Regions from separate parts of the Martelella sp. genome, predicted to be linked through region 1. Evidence: riboswitches for the same ligand, from Rfam matches in the RefSeq annotation. Region 1 holds a riboswitch; the other holds the start of a gene.
The links. Region 1 has a riboswitch for S-adenosylmethionine ahead of AC5DC2_RS01460 (homoserine O-succinyltransferase). Riboswitches for the same ligand answer to the same signal wherever they lie in the genome.
Positions count from the first base shown of each region.

Region 1 (10,540 bases):
TCGTAGACGACCGAGAACACGCCGCGCGGCTTCAGCCGGAAATGCGCGCGGATTTCGCAATTTCCGGGAAAGCCGCCGCGCCCGTCCCTGTCGAGGATCTTCAGCGTCACCCGGTCTTCGGCAATCTCCTCGAATTCCCACAGGCTGACGCCGATGCCGTCGCGGCCGCCGTGAAGATTGGTGATGCCGTTTTCGTTGCAGTCGACCTGGTATTCCGTGCCATCGATCGTGAAGCGGCCATTGGCGATCCGGTTGGAGGAGCGTCCCGGCGTGGCGCCGAAATAGGGGGAGTGGTCCGGATAGGGTTCGAAACTGTCGAAGCCGAGGACCAGCGCATGGTCGTGGCCCTCAAGGCGCAGATCCTGCACGACCGCGCCCCAGTTGATGATCTTTGCGGTCAGTCCGCCGCCTGTGATCGTGACCCGGCTGACGGTCTTGCCGTCCTTTGTCTGGCCGAAGGCTTCCGGTTGTGGCGCACCCATTGTTTTTATCCTCCGCATCTGGAATGTTGCATTGCGGGGCGGATATTGCGCCGGAATGGCGGGCGCTTCAAGCGCCCGACCGTCCGTCGCCGATTTCTTCCAGGTGATAGGGCGTCGTCTGGTAGACCTCGTTGATCCAGTTGCCGAAGAGAAGATGGGCATGGGAGCGCCAGCGGTTGAGCGGCGTGCGTTCCGGGTCATCGGCGGGGAAATAGTTGAACGGCAGGTCGACCGGCACATTGGCGTCGACATCGCGCCGGTATTCGTCGCCGAGCGAACCGGAATCATATTCGATATGGTTGAACATGTAGAGCCGGTTGGCGAAGCTCTCCTGCGCCAGGCAGGGACCCACCTCGTCGGAATCCATCAAGAGTTCCATGCCCGGCGCGCGCTCGAGATCTTCCCGGCGCACCTCCGTCCAGCGCGACACCGGAATCTGGAAATCGTCGGAAAAGCCGTTCAGATAGATGGAAGCGGGCTTCAGGTTGCGGTGGCGATAGACCCCGAATGCCTTCTTGTTCAGAAGATGCTTCTCCACGCCGTGGAAATGATAGGCCGCCGCCATTGCGCCCCAGCAGATATTCATCGTCGAGTGGCAATGGGTCGTGGTCCAGTCGAGGATCTCCTTCAACTCATCCCAATAGGTGACTTCCTCGAAATCAAGCGTTTCCACCGGCGCGCCGGTGATGATGAAGCCGTCGAACTTGCGCTCCGCCACCTCGTCCCAGGTCTGGTAGAAAGAGAGGAGATGGTCGATCGGCGTATTCTTCGCCTTGTGCCCGCCGACGCGCACCAGCGAAAGCTCGATCTGCAGCGGCGAAGCGCCCAGAAGCCGTGCGAATTGCAGCTCGGTCTTGATCTTGTTCGGCATGAGGTTGAGCAGACCGAAATGGAGCGGGCGGATATCCTGCCGCTCGGCAACCGTTTCCGTCTTGACCCGCACGCCCTCTGCAAGAAGCGTCTCATAGGCGGGCAGCGTATCAGGAATCTTGATAGGCATGTCTCATTCCAATCCCGAACAGAAACCGGCCGACGTCAACACGCAGCCGGTCCGAATGGGCAGGAATTTTCCGCTCGCTTCGGCCCTTTAGCGAGTTGTTTTACGTGGCTGCAAGCCGGCCGGCCAAATCACCACGAGGAGAAGCTAGATAACGCCGCAATTGCCGGACGTCAATCTCGGCGCGAAAGGCAACGTACCGCCGAACCGCGGCTTCAGGCGAAAAATATTCTTAACGTCGGCCACGAAAGCGGCAACTCCATGCCAAGTCCAATGCTTGCAGCGGCTTCTTTCCAATCAAGGAAAAACAGTCGAAAGCGGATCGGTCCGCCGCCGTCGGAAGAGTGTTTCTCTGTGTGAAGCCAGTTTTCGGGAACGCCCTCCGGCGTGGGAACGGTGAATATGTGGCGCCGGTGACATAGCCGTGCGCCGTTTTTTCTGAAGTGATAGTCGATACTGCCAAGCCCTGACCAGCCTTCGTGCAGGAACAGTCCGGTCTCCTCGTGAAATTCCCGTTTTGCTGCCTCAAGCGGGACTTCCCCATGTTCAAGCGTTCCGCCGGGCACCTGAAGCGGAACCTCCGGGAAGTCCGGCTCATCGAAGACGAGTACCCTGCAGTCCCGTCGTGCATAGATGAGCACTTTTTCCGCATCCGGCGCCATTGCGCTTGCCTGTTTCAGGACGTTGACCGCTGCAGCGCCGCCGTGGTCACCCCCATGGCGACCAGCGCGCTGCCGCCGAGGCGCGGCAGCAGCACGGTTGCGGCGGCAGAGGAAAGCCTTGTCCGCAGCCGGTCGGCCATCAGGGCGTAGGCCAGGGCATTGATGGCGGCCAACGCGACGAAGGTGAGCGTGAGGACCGCAAACTGCGGCAGGAGTGGTTCCGCCGGTACGATGAACTGGGGCACGAAGGCGATGAAGAAGGCAATCGATTTCGGGTTCAGGGCGGTGACCGCCATGGCGTGAAAGAAAATCCGCTGTGCCGCGAGAGGGGGCGTGGCAGAGGAGGCCGGGGTCTCGCCCTTTCCGGCACTTCTGAAAAGCCGGATGCCGAGATAGACAAGATAGGCCGCGCCGACCCATTTGAGGATGATGAACAGCTTGGCCGAGGCGAGGACAAGCGCGCCGAGACCGGCGAGCGAGGCGCTCATGGCGATGAGATCGCCGAGCGCGACGCCGGCGGCGGTTGCGAGCGCCACCCGTCGCCCCTGGCTGAGCGCATAGCTCAGCACGAGAAGAACGGTGGGGCCGGGAATAAAAAGCAATGCCGTCGATGCCGCCACGAAGGTAAGCCAGAGTTGAAAATCCACGTGTCTCTCCCCTGAAATCTCCACAATATTCGCATCAAAGACAGGTCCTGCCGCCGCTGGCAAGCCGCTCGCGCGTCGAAAAGTGCAAAAGCAGGCTTGACCTTCCAGTGACTGGAAACCCTATCTCCTGCATCAGCATCAAAGCCAAAGAAACCCGAGGAGCAAGACGATGGCCGAGAAACTGACGCTGAAGATCGAAGGCATGGGCTGTGCCAAATGCAGCGAGAAGGTGACGAAGGCGCTTGGCAGCATTGACGGGATTTCCGGTGTCGCCGTCAGGCTGGACGACAATTCCGCCTCGTTTGAGCTTGCCGCGCCGGCCACCCGCGATCAGGCCGTCGAGGCCATCGAGGACGCCGGCTACGACGTCGTGGCCTGAGGCTGTCAAAGGGCAATCAACTTCCGGAAGGCGTTTCCCATGGAACAGACGATCTCTACCAGCCGCAGGACGCAAACCCTCTCCGTGCCGGTGACAGGCATGACCTGCGCATCCTGCGTGCGCAGCGTCGAGCGGGTCGTCGGCAAGGTTGAAGGCGTTGAGGCGGTTGCCGTCAATCTGGCGACCGAAACGGCCGAGGTGACGCTTTCCGACAGGAAAGCGACGGGCGCCGTGGTGGCGGCGATCGAGAAAGGCGGCTATGGCGTGCCGCTGTCGACCGTCGAACTTGGCATTCTCGGCATGCATTGCGCCTCCTGTGTGGCAAGCGTCGAGCGGTCGCTGTCCCGCGTGCCTGGCGTTGTATCGGCTCATGTCAATCTGGCGAATGAACGGGCAACGCTTTCGGTTCTGCCATCCGTGGACCTTGCGGTGCTGGAATCCGCGATTGGGAAGGCCGGTTTTAAGGCGCGTCGCTTGGAGGATCAGCGCGCCGGAAGCGAAAGCCATGAAGGCCGCCGGGCGAAGGAGCAGGCGGCCCTGAAGCGCGATCTGCTGACGGCTTTTGCCTTCACCCTGCCGCTTTTCGTGCTGGAAATGGGGTCGCACGTCATCCCCGCCCTCGGCCGTGAGGTGATGGCGACGGTCGGGATGTTTCCGCTGCATGTGTTCTATTTCGCGCTGGCGACGATCGTGCAGTTTGGTCCCGGCCGGCGGTTCTACAGCCACGGCATTGCCTCTTTCCGCAGGCTGTCGCCGGACATGAACGCGCTGGTGATGCTAGGCTCGAGCGCCGCCTGGGCCTATTCCACGGTCGCGACCTTCCTGCCGCAGGTCTTTCCGGCAGGCGCCGCTCAGGTCTATTTCGAAAGCTCTGCCGTCATCATCACGCTGATCCTTCTCGGCCGCTATCTCGAAGCCAGGGCCAAGGGGCGGACCTCGGCCGCCATCACCCACCTGATGGGCCTGCAGCCGAAGACCGCGCGCGTCGAGCGCGATGGCGCGACCGTCGATATTCCGATCGACGAGGTCAAACGCGGCGATCTGGTGATCGTGCGGCCGGGCGAGAAGATCGCCGTTGACGGCACGGTCGTTTCCGGCTCTTCGCATGTGGACGAGGCGATGATTTCGGGCGAGCCGCTTCCGGTTAAAAAAGGCGAGGGCGACGACGTCACCGGCGGCACGATCAACAAGACCGGGTCCTTCACCTTCAGGGCAACGGCGATCGGTTCGGACACGGTGCTCGCGCGGATCGTGAAGATGGTCGAGACTGCGCAAGGGGCGAAGCTCCCGGTGCAGGCCATGGTCGACAAGGTGACGGCATGGTTCGTGCCGGCGGTGCTGGCGGCGGCCGCGATCACCTTTCTGATCTGGCTCTTCGCCGGCCCGGCGCCTGCCTTTTCCTTCGCGTTGGTGAACGCCGTCGCGGTGCTGATCATCGCCTGCCCCTGCGCCATGGGGCTTGCAACGCCGACCTCGATCATGGTCGGAACGGGCAGGGCAGCGGAAACCGGCGTGCTGTTCAGGAACGGCGAGGCGCTGCAGACGCTGCGCGATACCGCCATCATTGCCTTCGACAAGACCGGGACGCTGACCGAGGGGCGGCCGCAGGTGACCGATATCATTCCTGCGGACGGCTTCGACGAGAACCGGCTTGTCGCCCTTGCCGCCGCCGTGGAGGCCGGCTCGGAGCATCCGCTTGCGGAGGCTGTGATCGCCATGGCGGCAGAGCGGAATATTGCTCTTCTCGCAGTCCGTGACTTTGAGGCGGTGACGGGTTTCGGCGTGAAGGCGGATGTCGACGGCAAGACGGTCGCCGTTGGCGCGCACCGGTTCATGGGTCTGCTGGGCGCCAATGTCTCGGCGCTGGACGCCACCGCCGACGCGCTTGCGGCCAAGGCGCGCTCGCTGCTGTTCATTGCCGTTGACGGCAGGCCTGCCGGGATCATCGGCGTCGCCGATCCGGTCAAGCCGTCGGCGAAGGCGGCAATCGCGGCATTGCACGCGGCCGGCCTGAAAACGGCGATGATCTCCGGGGACAATCGCAGGACCGCAGAAGCCATCGCGGCGGAAACCGGCATCGATACGGTGATTGCCGACGTGTTGCCGGATGGCAAGGTCGCCGCCCTGAACGAGCTCAGGGAGCAGTATGGCGCAATCGCCTTTGCCGGCGACGGCATCAATGATGCGCCGGCGCTGGCCGCCGCCGATACCGGCATCGCCATCGGCACGGGCACCGACATCGCCATCGAGACGGCGGATGTGGTGCTGATGTCGGGGGCGCTGTCGGGCGTCGTCAATGCTATCGCCCTGTCGCGGGCGGTCATGCGCAATATCGCGCAGAACCTTTTCTGGGCCTTTGCCTATAATGCCGTGCTCATCCCGGTTGCCGCCGGCATCCTCTATCCGGTCAACGGCATGCTTTTGTCTCCCATGCTGGCGGCGGCCGCCATGGGGCTTTCCAGCGTTTTCGTTCTGTCGAACGCGCTCCGGCTGAAGCGGTTCCGGGCGATTGGCTGAGCAGAGGTCCGGGCCTCCCCTCCGGTTAAGGCAAATAACGCGGCGGCGGCTTTCCATTCGCCGCCTGCCGCTCTATTATGGATTCCAGCCGCTTGCAGTTGGGACGAAGTGAATTCCGAGATTCCCCGGGCCTTTGATCACGATCAATACAAACCGATTTAAAGAGGCTTAAATCTGCCTCCGGTGAGATTGGACGGTCTTCTTTCGGGATAGTTTTTGGAGCCCCGCCGGCGTCATGCCGGTGACGAATTGCGGCGCGAGACTGGCCGAGAAGACTGCTGGGTCGCCCCCAAGACCGGCCCATGCCGTCCGCCAACCACTGAAACCGCCGGGCGTTCCGGCAAATAGCGCAGGAGTAGTCCCATGCCGGCCATCAGCACGACCGAACTTGACCAGCTCGTTGCCCGGACGAAGGCAGCGCAGCAGAAGTTTGCGACCTATACCCAGGAACAGGTCGACTTCATTTTCCGTTCCGCCGCCCTTGCCGCGGCCGATGCCCGCATCCCGCTTGCCCGTATGGCGCATGAGGAAACCGGAATGGGCGTCATGGAAGACAAGGTGGTCAAGAACCACTTTGCCTCGGAGTACATCTACAACAAATACAAGGACGACAAGACCTGCGGCATCCTTTCGGAAGAGCCGGAATACGGCATCTTCACGGTTGCCGAGCCTGTCGGCCTGATTTGCGCCATCGTGCCCACCACCAACCCGACCTCGACTGCGATTTTCAAGGCGCTGATCAGCCTGAAAACCAGGAACGGGGTGATCTTCTCGCCGCATCCGCGCGCCAGGCGCTCGACCTGCGAGGCCGCCCGGGTCGTGCTCGAAGCCGCCGTCAAGGCCGGCGCGCCGAAGGACATCATCAGCTGGATCGACGAACCCTCGGTGGAACTCTCGAATGCGCTGATGCACCACCCGGACATCAACCTCATCCTCGCCACAGGCGGACCCGGCATGGTGAAGGCCGCCTATTCGTCGGGCAAGCCCGCGATCGGCGTCGGCGCCGGCAATACGCCTGCCGTGATCGACGAATATGCCGACATCAAGCGCGCCGTCGCCTCGATCCTGATGTCGAAAACCTTCGACAACGGCGTTATCTGCGCATCGGAACAGTCGGTGATTGCCGTCGACAAGGTCTATGACAAGGTCCGCGAGCGTTTCAGCAGCCATGGCGGCTATGTGTTGTCGGGCAATGAGGCCGGCGCCGTTCGCGACATCATCATGAATAAGAAGGGCACGCTGAATGCCGAGATCGTCGGCCAGTCGGCCGAGAAGATTGCGGCCATGGCCGGCATCACCGTGCCGCCGCGCACCAAGGTTCTGATCGCGGAAGTCGAAAGCACTGGCGAGGACGAGGTCTTCGCCCACGAAAAGCTGTCGCCGACGCTGGCCATGTACAAGGCCAAGAACTTCGACCATGCCAGCCGGATCGCATCGGAGCTGGTGGCGCTCGGCGGCATCGGTCACACCTCGGTGCTTTACACCGACCAGGACCTGCAGCCCGAACGCGTCACCACCTTCGGCGAACGCATGAAGACGGCCCGCGTTCTCATCAACACCCCGGCTTCGCAGGGCGGCATCGGCGACCTCTACAACTTCCGCCTCGCGCCGTCGCTGACGCTTGGTTGCGGTTCGTGGGGCGGCAACTCGATCTCGGAAAACGTGGGTCCGCAGCACCTCATCAACAAGAAAACGGTCGCCAAGAGGGCAGAAAACATGCTGTGGCACAAGCTTCCCCCGTCGATCTATTTCCGTCGCGGCTCGCTTCCCTTCGCTCTGGAAGAACTGAAGGGCCACAAGCGCTGCCTGATCGTGACCGACCGCTTCCTGTTCGAGAACGGCTATGTCAACGATACGGTCCGCGTTCTGAAGGGCCTGGGCATGGAAGTCGAAACCTTCTTCGACGTGCAGGCCGACCCGACGCTCGCCGTCGTCCGCAAGGGCTGGGAACTGGCCCGCTCGTTCGAGCCGGACATCATCCTCGCACAGGGCGGCGGCTCGCCGATGGATGCGGCCAAGATCATGTGGGTGATGTATGAGCATCCGGAAGTCGAGTTCGCCGATCTGGCGCTGCGCTTCATGGATATCCGCAAGCGCATCTACCACTTCCCGAAGCTCGGCGTGAAGGCCAAGTTCGTGGCCGTGCCCACCACCTCGGGCACCGGTTCGGAGGTCACCCCGTTCGCCGTCGTCACCGACGAGAAGACCGGCGTGAAATATCCGATCGCCGACTACGAACTGACGCCGACCATGGCGATCGTCGATGCCGATCTGGTCATGAACATGCCGAAGTCGCTGACGGCCCATGGCGGTATCGATGCGGTGACCCATGCCCTGGAAGCCTATGTCTCGATCATGGCGAATGAGTATTCGGATGGTCAGGCGCTTCAGGCCCTGAAGCTTCTGAAGGAATACCTGCCCTCAGCCTACAGACAAGGCGCTGCCGATCCGAAGGCCCGCGAGCAGGTTCACAACGCCGCTACGATCGCCGGCATGGCCTTCGCCAACGCCTTCCTTGGCGTTTGCCACTCGATGGCGCACAAGGTCGGCGCGCAGTTCCATCTGCCGCACGGCCTGTCGAATGCCCTGCTTTTGGCCAATGTGGTTCGCTACAATGCGGTCGACAATCCGACCAAGCAGGCCACCTTCAGCCAGTATGACCGGCCAAAGGCGCTGTGCCGCTATGCGGAAGTCGCCCGCCATCTCGAGCTTGGCGGCAAGAGCGACGAAGAATCGGTCGAAAACCTGGTCAAGTGGATCGAGAGCCTCAACAAGGCCTGCGATATCCCCGAATCGATCCAGGCTGCGGGCGTCGGCGAAGCCGACTTCCTCGACCATCTCGACGCGGTTGCCGAAAAGGCCTTCGATGACCAGTGCACCGGCGCCAACCCGCGCTATCCGCTGATCTCGGAAATCCGCCAGGTCCTGCTCGACAGCTATTACGGCCGCGCCTACGAAGAAGGCGTCGTCCACGAGGCTGAAGAAAAGGGTTCGGTCGTGCCGCTCAGCGCCCGCAAGTAATTTGCGTCACTGAAACGTATGAGAAACGCCGCCTCCGGGCGGCGTTTTCACAGACTGCTGACAAACCTAGCCTTTTTACGGACGTCATCCTCGGGACAAGCCCGAGCATGACGGCTGGGGAGTGGGCAGGCTTTGTTAACACACTGAGAAAACGCCGCCTCCGGGCGGCGTTTTGAGGTTGGTTTCAACCTGTCCTGCCCGTTGCCGGCCTCAGATACGACGTCGGGTTGCCGTAGACGGGCGCGATGCGGGTGATCGCGTGGTCGAGGTTCTCGCGGGTGACCCGCATCGTCGCGCCGTTGGCGTGGACGAGGGTCTTGGCGTCTTCCATAATGCCGACATGGCCTTTCCAGAAAACGAGATCGCCGCGTTTCAGAGCCCGGCGCGTCACCGGCTCGCCTTCCATCAGCTCCTGCATGTCGGAATCGCGCGGCACGGCGATGCCTGCCATCATCATCGCCATCTGTATCAGCGCCGAACAGTCGAGGCCGAAACCGGACCTGCCGCCCCAGAGATAAGGCGTCTCGAGGAAGCGCAGGGCCGTCTTTACCGGGTCGCGTTCAAAGGGACGGCCGAGCGGAAAGCAGTGATCGGCGAAAACCGCCGTACCGTCCGAGCAGAGATAATAGCGACTGCCACGCATTTCCGCCTCGTCGATAAAGGTCAGCCGGCAGCCCATGGAAAGCGCGCAGACCGGCCCGGCCTTGAGTTCGGCCTCGGGATAAAGGAAGGTCCGGGGCACAGAGATGACATGGGAGGCCTGCCGCTCGCCCTCGGCCACCATCGCTTCCGGCAGGTAGCCGACATAGCCGTCGAAGCGCGACTGCACCCAGGCCCAGCCGGATTTCCGCTCGAAGATGTCGACGATTTCGCCGAAGAGAAGCTGGCTGTCGATGAAGGCGGCCTCCGACGGCTTCGGCCGCAAGGGGGCGACGGGGACGATGATCTGGGCCGGCGTCGGCACGGCGAAGCGATCCGCATGGACGATGCCGGAAAGCCGCGCATCGGCGAGATCGGGCCGGAAGGCATGCAGCCTTCGATCGAGTTCCATCACCATCAGCTCGTCCGGATCGTTTCGAAGAGGGCGCGGATCGCCTGCGCCTCGCCGCCCGCCGGGCCGAAGTCGCGATCGGCCGGCGCGTGGCCGTAAATATCGAAATGCGCCCACGTCCTTGCCCGTCCGATGAAGCGCTTCAGGAAAAGCGCGGCGGTGATCGAACCGGCCATGCCGCCGGCCGGCGCATTGGTCAGGTCGGCAATCCCGGTCTTCAGCCGCGCGTCATAGCCGGCAAAAAGCGGCATGCGCCAGAGCGGATCGGAAAGCGCTTCGCCGCTCCTGTGCAGCGTTTCGGCAAAGGCGTCGCTGTCGGTGAAGAACGGCGCGATGTCCGGGCCGAGCGCCACGCGGGCGGCCCCCGTCAGCGTCGCCATGTCGATCAGAAGGTCGGGAAGCTCCTCGTCCGCATAGGTCAGCGCGTCGGCAAGGATGAGGCGTCCCTCCGCATCGGTATTGTCGATCTGCACGGTAAGCCCCTTGCGCGAGCGGTAGATGTCGCCCGGGCGGAAGGCATTGCCGGCGATCGCGTTCTCGACGCTCGGGACGATCACGCGCAGGTCGACGTCGAGGCCGGCGTCCATGATCATCAGCGCCAGCGCCATGACATTGGCAGCGCCGCCCATGTCCTTTTTCATAAGGCCCATGCCGGCCGCCGACTTGATGTCGAGGCCGCCGGTGTCGAAACAGACGCCCTTGCCGACAAGGGCGATGCTCCTTGCGCCCTTGCGGCCCCAGCGCAGCTCCATCAGGCGCGGCGCTTTCTCCCCGGCGCGGCCGA
Region 1 covers NZ_CFHTCS010000007.1:14,739-25,278, forward strand. Annotated here, with positions in the region: gene AC5DC2_RS01455 (aldose epimerase family protein) at 1-482, opposite strand, end outside; gene AC5DC2_RS01460 (homoserine O-succinyltransferase) at 550-1,482, opposite strand; SAM riboswitch at 1,550-1,627, opposite strand; gene AC5DC2_RS01465 (NUDIX domain-containing protein) at 1,695-2,141, opposite strand; gene AC5DC2_RS01470 (LysE family translocator) at 2,156-2,788, opposite strand; gene AC5DC2_RS01475 (heavy-metal-associated domain-containing protein) at 2,958-3,167, shown strand; gene AC5DC2_RS01480 (heavy metal translocating P-type ATPase) at 3,207-5,684, shown strand; gene adhE (bifunctional acetaldehyde-CoA/alcohol dehydrogenase) at 6,048-8,705, shown strand; gene AC5DC2_RS01490 (C40 family peptidase) at 8,890-9,756, opposite strand; gene AC5DC2_RS01495 (leucyl aminopeptidase family protein) at 9,762-10,540, opposite strand, start outside.

Region 2 (10,540 bases), on a different contig from region 1:
CGGCGTCCCGCGCGTTTCGCAATGTCATTCGTTGAACCCCGCAAAGGCGGCGACAATACGAAAAAAGCCGCCTCGGTTTGAGGGCGGCTTCGTCAGATCATCCGGACATGCGTGATCGTGGCCGCCTTTAGCGAGCCCACCACCAGTTAGCAATGTTCATCGTCGTGATCATCATGGGCTTTTTCTACCCCAGCTTGGCCTGACTGGCAAGCAGCAAGAAAAGCGACGGCGAATCCTGCCATTCAAGCCTTTTCATAGGCACACGGATGAAAAGCCCATTTCATGCGTATACGCTTGCCCTCGCGCCCGCGCGGACATAATCCGGGATCAGAAACGCATTGAAAAACAAGCATCAAGGGAGGCAGACATGCCGCAGCCCGCGCAAAGCAGACACTGGTGGAAAGAGGCCGTCGCCTACCAGATCTATCCCCGCTCCTTCGCCGATTCCAATGGCGACGGCATCGGCGACATTCCCGGCATCATCGAGAAGCTCGACCATGTCGCCGGTCTCGGCATCGACGTCATCTGGCTGTCGCCGCATTTCGACAGCCCGAACGCCGACAATGGCTACGACATCCGCGACTACCGGAAAGTCATGAAGGAATTCGGCACCATGGCCGATTTCGACCGCCTGCTTGCCGAGATCAAGAAACGCGGCATGCGGCTGATCATCGACCTCGTGGTCAACCATTCGAGCGACGAGCATGAATGGTTCGTCGAAAGCCGGTCCTCGCGCGACAGCGCCAAGCGCGACTATTACATCTGGCGCGACGGCTCGAAGGGCGTGCCCAACAATTTCGTCTCCTATTTCGGCGGCTCCGCCTGGGAGAAGGATGCGGCCACCGGCGACTACTACCTGCATTATTTTGCGAAGAAACAGCCGGACCTGAACTGGGACAACGAGAAAGTCCGCACGCAAGTCTATGAACTGATGCGCTTCTGGCTCGACAAGGGCGTCTCGGGTTTCCGCATGGACGTGATCCCGTTCATCTCGAAGAATTTCGCCTTCCCCAACCTGACTGAGGAAGAGATGAAGGATCCGGGCCGCGTCTACGCTTCCGGGCCGCGCCTGCACGAATACCTGCAGGAGATGAACCGCGAAGTGCTGTCGCATTATGACTGCATGACGGTTGGCGAGGCTGCCGGCGTTTCGGATGCCGAGACGCCGCTTTTCGTCGACGAGGCCCGCAACGAACTCAACATGATCTTCAACTTCGCCGTCGTCATGCTCGATCGTGACGGCTGGCGCTGGAAGCCGCGCAAGCTCACCGACATGAAGGCGACCTTCGACCGGCTCGACAAGGCCGTCGGCATGACCGGCTGGAACACCGTCTTCCTCGGCAATCACGACCAGCCGCGCACCGTCAGCCATTTCGGCGATCCCGCCCCGCAGTACCGCGTGCTCTCGGCCAAGGCGCTGGCAACGATGATGCTGACCATGCGCGGCACGCCCTTCATCTATCAGGGTGAGGAGATCGGCATGGTCAACTATCCCTTCACCGATCTCGACCAGTTCGACGATATCGAGGTGCGGGGCCTCAGGCAGGACCATGTCGAGACCGGCAAGGTCAGCGCCGGGGAGCTTCTTGAGAACCTCAACAGGGTGAGCCGCGACCATGCCCGCACGCCGATGCAATGGGATGCTTCAACGAATGCCGGCTTCACCACGGCGCAAAAGCCCTGGCTTGCGGTCAATCCGAATTATTTGGAGATCAACGCCGCGGCCGCGCGGGCGGATCAAGGCTCGGTCTACCATCATTACCGGCGGCTGATTGCGCTGCGCCATGAAATGCCTGCCCTCGTCTACGGCACCTATGAAGATCTTGCGCCCGATCACGAGACGGTCTTCGCCTTCGAGCGCAGGCTTGATGACGCCCGTCTGGTCACGGCCATCAACTTCTCGCGCGAACCGGTGACCTGGCGTCATGCGGCGCTGAAGGGGGCGTCCGGCCTCGCCAGCAACGAGGAGGACCGTGGCGCGGCTATCGCCGATGACGCGCTGACGCTTCTGCCCTGGGAGGCAGTGGTGCTCAAGCCCGCGACCTGACGGGGAGCGGACAAAAATGCCGGCGGCGCCCGCCGGGCGCCCTCCCTTCTCGGCCTCGCAATCCTTGACGTTCCGTCCGTTCCGGGGCCTTCTCACCCTGCGCGGAAATGTTTCGACAGTTTCAGGCCCTGGGCCTGGTAGTTCGAGCCGAGACCGGAACCGTAGAGCGCCGTCGGCGGATCCATCATGCGCTCGTAAACCAGGCGGCCGACGATCTGGCCGTGTTCCAGGATGAAGGGCACCTCGTGGCTTCTGACCTCGAGCACCGCGCGCGCGCCCCTGCCGCCGGCCTCCGCATGGCCGAAGCCCGGATCGAAAAAACCCGCATAGTGGACGCGGAATTCGCCGACCAGCGGGTCGAACGGCGTCATCTCGGCGGCGAAAAGCGGCGGCACGTGCACGGCCTCGCGCGAGACAAGAATATAGAACTCGTCCGGGTCGAGGATCAGCTCGCCCTTGCCGCGCCCCTGAATGGGCTCCCAGTAATCAAGAATGTCGTAGCCGGCCTTGCGGTCAACATCGATGACCCCGGTATGGTGCTTGCCGCGATAGCCGACCAGCCCCTCGCCTTCGAGATCGATCGACAACGCAATGCCGCCGTCGGAAATATTGGGCATGTCGCTGGCAACCAAGGTTTCGGCGCGATGCAGCGCCATCAGCGCGTCTTCGCCAAGCGCCGAATGCCCGGAGCGAAAGCGGATCTGCGAGAGACGCGAGCCCTGGCGCACGATCACCGGAAAGGTGCGCGGCGAGATTTCCAGGTAGAGCGGTCCCCGATAGCCCGAAGGAATGACATCGAACTCCTGCGCGAAATCCGGGATCACGCGGGTGAAGATATCGAGCCTGCCGGTCGAGCTTTTCGGGTTGGTTGACGCGGAGAGATGCTCCGGCAGGGCGAGCCCCTCCATCAGTTCGACGATATAGACGCAGCCCGTCTCAAGAACCGCGCCCTGCGAGAGGTCGATCTCGTGCATGGAAAGCCGCGAAAGCTTGTCGGCAACGCTGTGGCGCGGACCAGGCAGGAAACTGGCGCGCACCCGGTAGGCTTTTGCGCCAAGGCGCAAGTCGAGGCTTGCGGGCTGGACCTGGTCGTGATCCAGCGGCTTCGTCGTGGTCAGATTTTTCTGCTCGAGCAGTGCGGCAATGGCGTGATCGGGCAGGATTCCGGGCGTCTTGGACATGTTTTGCTCCTGTTGGCCGACAAAACCAATCTTTCAGAATTGACGCAAGCGCTTATAGGGATTATGCCGCCTTATCCCCGTGGTGATTTGGCCGGTCGGCTTGCAGCCACGTTAAACAAGTAGCTAAAAGGCCGGGTAACCGGTCCCTTAGCGACCGGTTTTTTTGTTTGGAGAGATGAAAATGAAGAAGTCCTGGCGTCCGCAAACCAAGCTCGTTCATGCAGGAAGCCTGCGGTCGCAGTATGGCGAGATGTCCGAGGGCATCTTCATGACGCAGGGCTTCCTCTACGAGAATTCGGCCGCCGCCGAGGCCCGTTTCAAGGGCGAGGACGACGGTTTCATCTATGCCCGCTACGGCAGCCCCACCAATGACATGTTCGAAAAGCGCATGTGCGCGCTCGAGGGAGCGGAGGACGCCCGCGCCACGGCCTCCGGCATGGCTGCCGTTTCCGCCGCCATCCTCTGCCAGCTGAAGGCCGGCGACCATATCGTCGCCGGCCGCGCGCTCTTCGGCTCCTGCCGCTGGGTCGTGGAAACGCTCGCGCCAAAATACGGCATCGACTGCACGCTCGTTGACGGGCGCGACCTCGCCGCCTTCGAGGCCGCCATCCGTCCGAACACAAAGCTGTTCTTTATCGAGAGCCCGACCAATCCGACGCTGGAAGTGGTCGACATCGCCGGCGTTGCCGATCTCGCGCACCAGGCCGGCGCCCGCCTCGTCGTCGACAATGTGTTCGCCACCGCGCTTTACCAGAAGCCGCTGGAACTCGGCGCCGATGTCGTCGTCTATTCGGCGACCAAGCATATTGACGGACAGGGCCGGTGCCTCGGCGGCGTCATCCTGTCGTCGAAAAAGTGGATCGAGGAGGAACTGCAGGACTATTTCCGCCATACCGGCCCTGCCCTTTCGCCCTTCAACGCCTGGCTGTTGATGAAGGGGCTGGAGACCTTCCCGCTGCGTGTTCGCCAGCAGACGGAAAGCGCCGGAAAGATCGCGGATTTCCTCGCCGACCAGAAACAGGTCGCCCGCGTGATCTACCCCGGCCGCGCGGACCACCCCCAGGCCGACATCATCAAGAAGCAGATGACTGCGGGGTCGTCGCTCATCGCCTTCGAACTGAAGGGCGGCAAGGATGCGGCCTTTGCGCTGCAGGATGCACTCGATATCGTCTCGATTTCCAACAATCTCGGCGATGCCAAGAGCCTGATCACCCATCCGGCGACGACGACGCACAAGAACCTCTCCGACGAGGCGCGCGCCGAGCTCGGCATTTCCGGCGGCACGATCCGGTTTTCCGCCGGCATCGAGGATACCGACGACCTGGTCGACGATTTTGCCCAGGCCCTTGCAAAACTGCCGGCATAAGCGCCAGAATTGCAGACCGGCCGGAGGCGAAAGGTCCCGGCGGAGAGGCCAGTGGGAGCCCGCTTTTGCAAAGCGTGACGACGGACGAGATCGAGGTCAGGGTGGAAACCCGTTTTCTGGACGAGCATTCCGCTCCGGCGGAGAACCAGTTCGTCTGGGCCTATGACATCGAGATCGTCAATCACGGCGCGGTCGATGTCCAGATCGTCGCCCGTCACTGGACCATCACCAATGCCGACGGGATCGTCGAGATCGTCAACGGGCCGGGCGTTGCCGGCAAGCAGCCGGTACTGGCCAGCGGCGAACGGTTCTCCTACCAGTCGGCCGCCCCGCTCGACACCGCGTCCGGCATCATGGTCGGCCATTATGTGGCCCGCACCGGCGACAACCGCCTGCTGCAGGTCGCCATTCCGCCCTTCTCGCTCGATTCCCCCTATGAGGACCGCTCCCGCCATTGAGGACGGCGGGAAAAAGCCGCCCTCCCCGCTCAAGAAAAGGGCGGCGTATGAAAGCCCATTCGGCAGGCGCCCGGATTACTCGCGCGTCATGACATCCTCGACATCGGCGCCGCCATATTCCTGCAGCTCGATATCGTGCTGTTCGCGGCGGAAGCGATCGAAAATGTCCTGCGAAATGCGGCCGCGCACCGCCATCAGGAAGACGGCAAGCGAGAACAGGGCCGCCACGATCGAATCGACCGGATGCGGAATGACGCCGAGTCCGCCGCCATAACCGCCGAGATAGGAGATGATGGCGACGCCGGCCATGTAGACCCCGAACCACGCGGCGCTCATCGGTTCCAGATCCTCCCGGCCGATCACCGCCAGGCGCAGGAAAAACAGCGCCGCGCCGATGAACAGCAACACAAGCAGAACCCAGATCGTGCTCCAGCCCGACCAGTAGATCATCAGCGTCGCGATCATGAAGGCAAGCGCCCCGATGACGCCGGCCGCGGGCACCACGAAGGGACGGCGGGCATTCGGCGCGAGATAGCGGAAGGCCACCATGGACACCGGACCGGCGATGAAGGACAGCACCACCGCCGCGCTGTTGAGCGCCAGGATTTCCTGGAAGGGCAGGATGATCAGCATCAAAAGCGCCACCACATAGTTGAGGATCAGGCCCCAGAGCGGCACGCCGTATTCGTTCAGCTTGGCGAACAGGCGCGGGAACACGCCGTTGTTCGACATGGCAAGCGCCAGGCGGGCATTCGAGCTGACCGAGACGAGCCCGCTGCCGGCCGGCGAGATCACGGCGGCGACATTCAGCATGCTGAGCAGCCACAAGACGCCGATGGAGGTGGCAAGCGCGCCGAGCGGACCGAGTTCATGGCTCGATTCGATCGTGTGCCAGCCGCTGGCAAGCGAGGTCGGGTCGATGGCGCCGACAAAGGCGATCTGCAGGCCGAGATAAATCGCAAGGCAGATCAGGACGGAGAGGATCAGCGCCAGCGGGATCACCCGCTGCGCGTTCTTCACCTCGCCCGCAAGGTCAATGGCGTGACGGAAGCCGATGAAGGCGAAAACCACGCCGCCTGTCGAAACGGCGGCGAAGATGCCGGGAACGCCATAGGGCGCGAAGCCGCCGGCGGCGGTGAAGTTCGACGGCTCGAACCGCGCGGCGACCACAACGACGATGAAGATCACCGGCACGATCAGCTTGAACCAGGTCATCGTCGTGTTGATGCGGGCGAACCAGGCAACGCCGAACACGTTCACCACCGTGAGCACGGCAAGGAAGATCGCGGCCGCGATGTAGCCCGAGACGGTCAGGCCGCCGGTGGCATTGGTCAGCCACGGCAGATAGGACGAGGCATAGCCGAGCGAGGCCTTCACCTCGATCGGCGCCGTCGTGCAGTAGCCGACCCACGCGCTCCACCCCATGGCCAGCGCCAGAAGCCGGCCGTGGGAGAACTGCGGAATACGGGCGATACCGCCCGCGATCGGAAAGAGCGTGGAATTTTCCGCATAGGTCAGGGCGATCAGCAGCATCGCCACTGCCCCGATCAACCATGAGATAATGGAGGCCGGTCCCGCCAGTTGGGCCGTATCGAGCGGCGCAAAGAGCCATCCCGATCCCAAAACGCCGCCCACGGCGACAAACGTCAGGCCGATCAGGCCGATTTCGCGTCGCATTGCCATTTTTTATGTTCCCCTAGCTTAACGCGCTTCACTGAATGCAGCCGGCCACCCCTGCTGGCACACCGCAGCGAATGTATATACTCACAATCTTAAGTATTCATGCGCACGCCGTTTCAAGTCAATCGCTTTGCGCGCCGTTCCGTCAGTTTCTGGCGCTGACGTGAAGGCGCGGATCAACCCGTATGAAAGAGAGAATTCTCCTCCATTGCGATAAAAGAATGACCACACATTCCTAGCCGTTATTCGCCCTGATGCGAACGAGGTCCTCCACGGGACGGAAACTGTCGGAACTTGCCGCGCGCCACCAGTCGGCATAGATCGTCGAGTCCGGATCCGACGACAACACGCCTTCGGCGAGGAAGGGATGAAGCTTGTCGAGCGGCACGGAATCATGCGAGCCGACGCGGTGCATGATGTGGTGCGGCTGAAGGTCCTGGGGATGGGCAAAGCCGCAGGCGGCGACGATATCGGCCAGCGCCTCGAGCGTCTTCTTGTGGAACCGGGCGGCGTGATGCCCCTGTTCCTCCGGCACGAGCGCGCGCTGGCGCCACTTGTCCTGGGTGGTCACGCCGGTGGGACAGGTGCCGGTGTGACAGCGCTGGGCCTGGATGCAGCCGACGGACATCATGAAGGCGCGCGCGGCGTTGCACCAGTCCGCGCCAAGGGCGAGGTTGTGGGCAAGCCCCATGCCGGAGAACACCTTGCCGCTGGCCGCAAGCCGCACATGTTTCTTCACGCCCGCGCCGACGAGGGCGTTGCGCATCAGCACCAGCCCGTCCCAGAGCGGCATGCCGACCCAGTCGGCAAGTTCCAGCGGCGCGGCGCCCGTGCCGCCCTCCGCCCCGTCGATGACGATGAAGTCGGGATAGATGCCGGTCGTGAGCATCGCCTTGACGAGCGCGAAAGGCTCGTGCGGCTGCCCCACGCAGAACTTGATCCCGACCGGCTTGCCGCCGGAGAGCTCGCGCATCGTGGCGGCAAAATGCAGCATCTGCGCGGGCGTCGAGAAGGCGGAGTGGCCGCGCGGCGACAGACAGTTCTGATAGACCGGAACACCGCGGACCTCGGCGATTTCGGGCGTCACCTTGGAGCCCAGAAGCATGCCGCCATGCCCGGGCTTGGCGCCCTGGCTGACCTTGATCTCGGTCATCTTCACCGCGTCGTTCGCCGCCTTGTCGCGGAACATCTCCGGATCGAACCGGCCGTCCTTGTCGCGCGCGCCGAAATAGCCCGAACCGATCTCCCAGACGAGATCGCCGCCATGCTCCAGGTGATGACGGCTCAGACCGCCCTCGCCGGTATCCTGATAAAAGCCGCCGTCGCGCGCGCCGATGTTCATCGCTTTCACGGCATTGGCCGAAAGCGCGCCGAAACTCATTGCCGAGATGTTGAGGATCGAGGCCGAATAGGGCTTCGACGCCTGCGCGTTGCCGACCATGATGCGCGGTGAGAGATCCGGATTACGCTCCGGCGCCATGGAATGGGAAATCCAGTGATGCGGATCGGAATAGAGTTCGAGTTCCGTCCCGAAGGGAATGGTATCGGGAAGCCCGTGCGAGCGCGTCTTGATCAGTTCGCGCGCCGCATAGGAATAGGGCGTCCCATGGGTATCGTCCTCAACCGCATAGGCGCGGATGAAGGGACGCAGCGAAAGAGCCATCCAGCGGATGCGACCCAGAACGGGATAGTTGCGGGTAATTGTCCATGACGACTGGAACCAGTCATAAGCCGAGACCGCCAGAGCCGGAACCGTGAACAAGAGGATCCAGAACCATCCCGTCGCGAGCGCCACAACCGTGAAGAAAGCGGCCGCGATCGGCACGATGCACCGCAAAAGCATGTCAACCATCGAGACTTCCCCCTTTTCCTTATCTCATGCGCTAGCAGAACGCTTACATTCTGGCTAGCCGGTCTCTGCAATTTCAGGTGTTGTCTCAAGGCGGGTTCGGCAGGTCGATCGGGGCGCACTAGCGCTCCCAGGGCTTCTTCCTGCGCGGCGCCAGGGGCTTCATCGGATGGCTGGCATAGAGGGTCGGCTTGCCGAGCGCCTGGGCCACGATGCGGTAGGCGCGGCGATAATTGAGCAGGCCGCCGATGAAGAACAATCCGCTTCCGACGAGATACTGCCAGGCGAGAAAACCGTCGATCCTGACCTCGTCGGCAGGGCTCGAAACCTCCCAGAGATAGGGGATCGAGGCGACGGCGAAGAGTGTCGATCCGACGACGAAGGCGACCGCGGTCAGGTTCATCATCTGAAGCGTCACGAGATCGTCGGCCTGGACGATCTGGATGACGTTGATGACCGCGCCGCCGACGAACAGAACGCTGCCGATGATGAAACACCAGGCGCCGGCCGTTTCCCAGCCGACGGACGACAGGAAGAAGATGCTGCCGGCGACGAAAAGCAGCGTGCCGGCGACATAGGTCCACGCCGCCCAGAACCCCAGCCGGTCCCAAAGTGTGGCAACGCTCTCGCGCTCGCGGGCATGGATGAACACCTCGATCAGATCGTGACCGGTGACCAGGAGGTAGAGCAGCGAACCGAAAAAGAAGGTCCAGGCGCCGAGATCGGCGTAGGCGGAAAGCGCCGGGAAGAAACAGATGCTGCCGAAGATGAACACCAGACCGCCCAGCTGATAGGCGGCGGCATTGATGGTCTCCCAGCGGAAGTTCTTTCTGTTGTCGGGATCGTCAGCGACGAAATCATGTATACGCGGTCGGTTGACGAACATATGCGGCATGGCGGACCGGGCTCCCTCTTTCGCCGCCGATCATGGCCCCGGCGAAGGCCCAGGAACAACCCCCGGGACGCAAAAACCCTGAAAAGCGGGAAAACAGGCCGCCGCAGTTGTGTTGACAAAGCTTGCCTCACGCTCCGCCGTCATGCTCGGACCTGTCCCGGCATCCAAGCACGTGTCAACGCGACAAGCCTCTCGGGCGGGAAATGATTTCAATAAATATGTTATGAAACCCGGCGCTGCCCCTGCAAAACGGTGGCCAGTTCCTCGACACAAGGCCGCGGACGCCCGTTAAAAGGAGAGGTTTGCCAGCAAACCGAGGCGGCGGGGAAAATCCGCCGCCGAACTCTCTCTGCTACAGCTTCAGCGATAGACAATCCCGCCATCGGTCAGAAATGACTGACCGGTAATGTAGTCGGAGTCACTGCTTGCAAAGAAAGCGACCAGCGCCGCAACATCTTCAGGCGTTTGCGCGCGTCCAAGCGCAATGCCATCGACATATTTCTTATAGGTTTCGCCCTTGGGCGCGCCGGTAAGCTCCGAAAAGCGCTCGTCGATCTCGACCCACATGTCAGTGCCCACAATACCCGGGCAATAGGCATTCACCGTGATGCCCTGGCTTGCATATTCCTTGGCGGCGGCCTGCGTCAGAGCCCGAACAGCGAACTTCGTCGCGGAATATATGCCAAGCATTTCGAATCCATCATGTCCCGCAATGGAAGAGGCATTGATGATCTTGCCCTTCTGGCCGCGCTCGATGAATTTCTTCGCTGCCGCCTGAATACCCCAGAGCACGCCGTCAACATTGATGCGGAAGATACGGTCCGTGTCTTCCGGCGTGACATCGGCGAGCGGCTTCACCTGCGCAATGCCGGCGTTGTTGACCATCACATCAAAGCCGCCCAGCTTTTGCTCGGCATCATCAATGGCGGCATAGACCTGGTCGCGCTTGCTCACATCGGCTTCAAACGTTGTGGCCTTCACCCCGAGCGCCTCGACCTCGGACTTGACCGCTGCGAGCTTCTCGGCCTGAATGTCGACCAGAGCGATATCCGCGCCATCCGCGG
Region 2 covers NZ_CFHTCS010000077.1:2,627-13,166, forward strand. Annotated here, with positions in the region: gene AC5DC2_RS08650 (alpha-glucosidase) at 368-2,047, shown strand; gene AC5DC2_RS08655 (2'-deoxycytidine 5'-triphosphate deaminase) at 2,140-3,228, opposite strand; SAM riboswitch at 3,298-3,375, shown strand; gene AC5DC2_RS08660 (O-succinylhomoserine sulfhydrylase) at 3,410-4,594, shown strand; gene apaG (Co2+/Mg2+ efflux protein ApaG) at 4,669-5,052, shown strand; gene AC5DC2_RS08670 (APC family permease) at 5,128-6,735, opposite strand; gene AC5DC2_RS08675 (FMN-binding glutamate synthase family protein) at 6,968-8,584, opposite strand; gene AC5DC2_RS08680 (YrhK family protein) at 8,703-9,476, opposite strand; gene AC5DC2_RS08685 (acetoin reductase) at 9,837-10,540, opposite strand, start outside.
Region 2: it holds a riboswitch for S-adenosylmethionine, as region 1 does, so the genes downstream of both, AC5DC2_RS08660 (O-succinylhomoserine sulfhydrylase) here and AC5DC2_RS01460 (homoserine O-succinyltransferase) in region 1, are expected to answer to the same signal.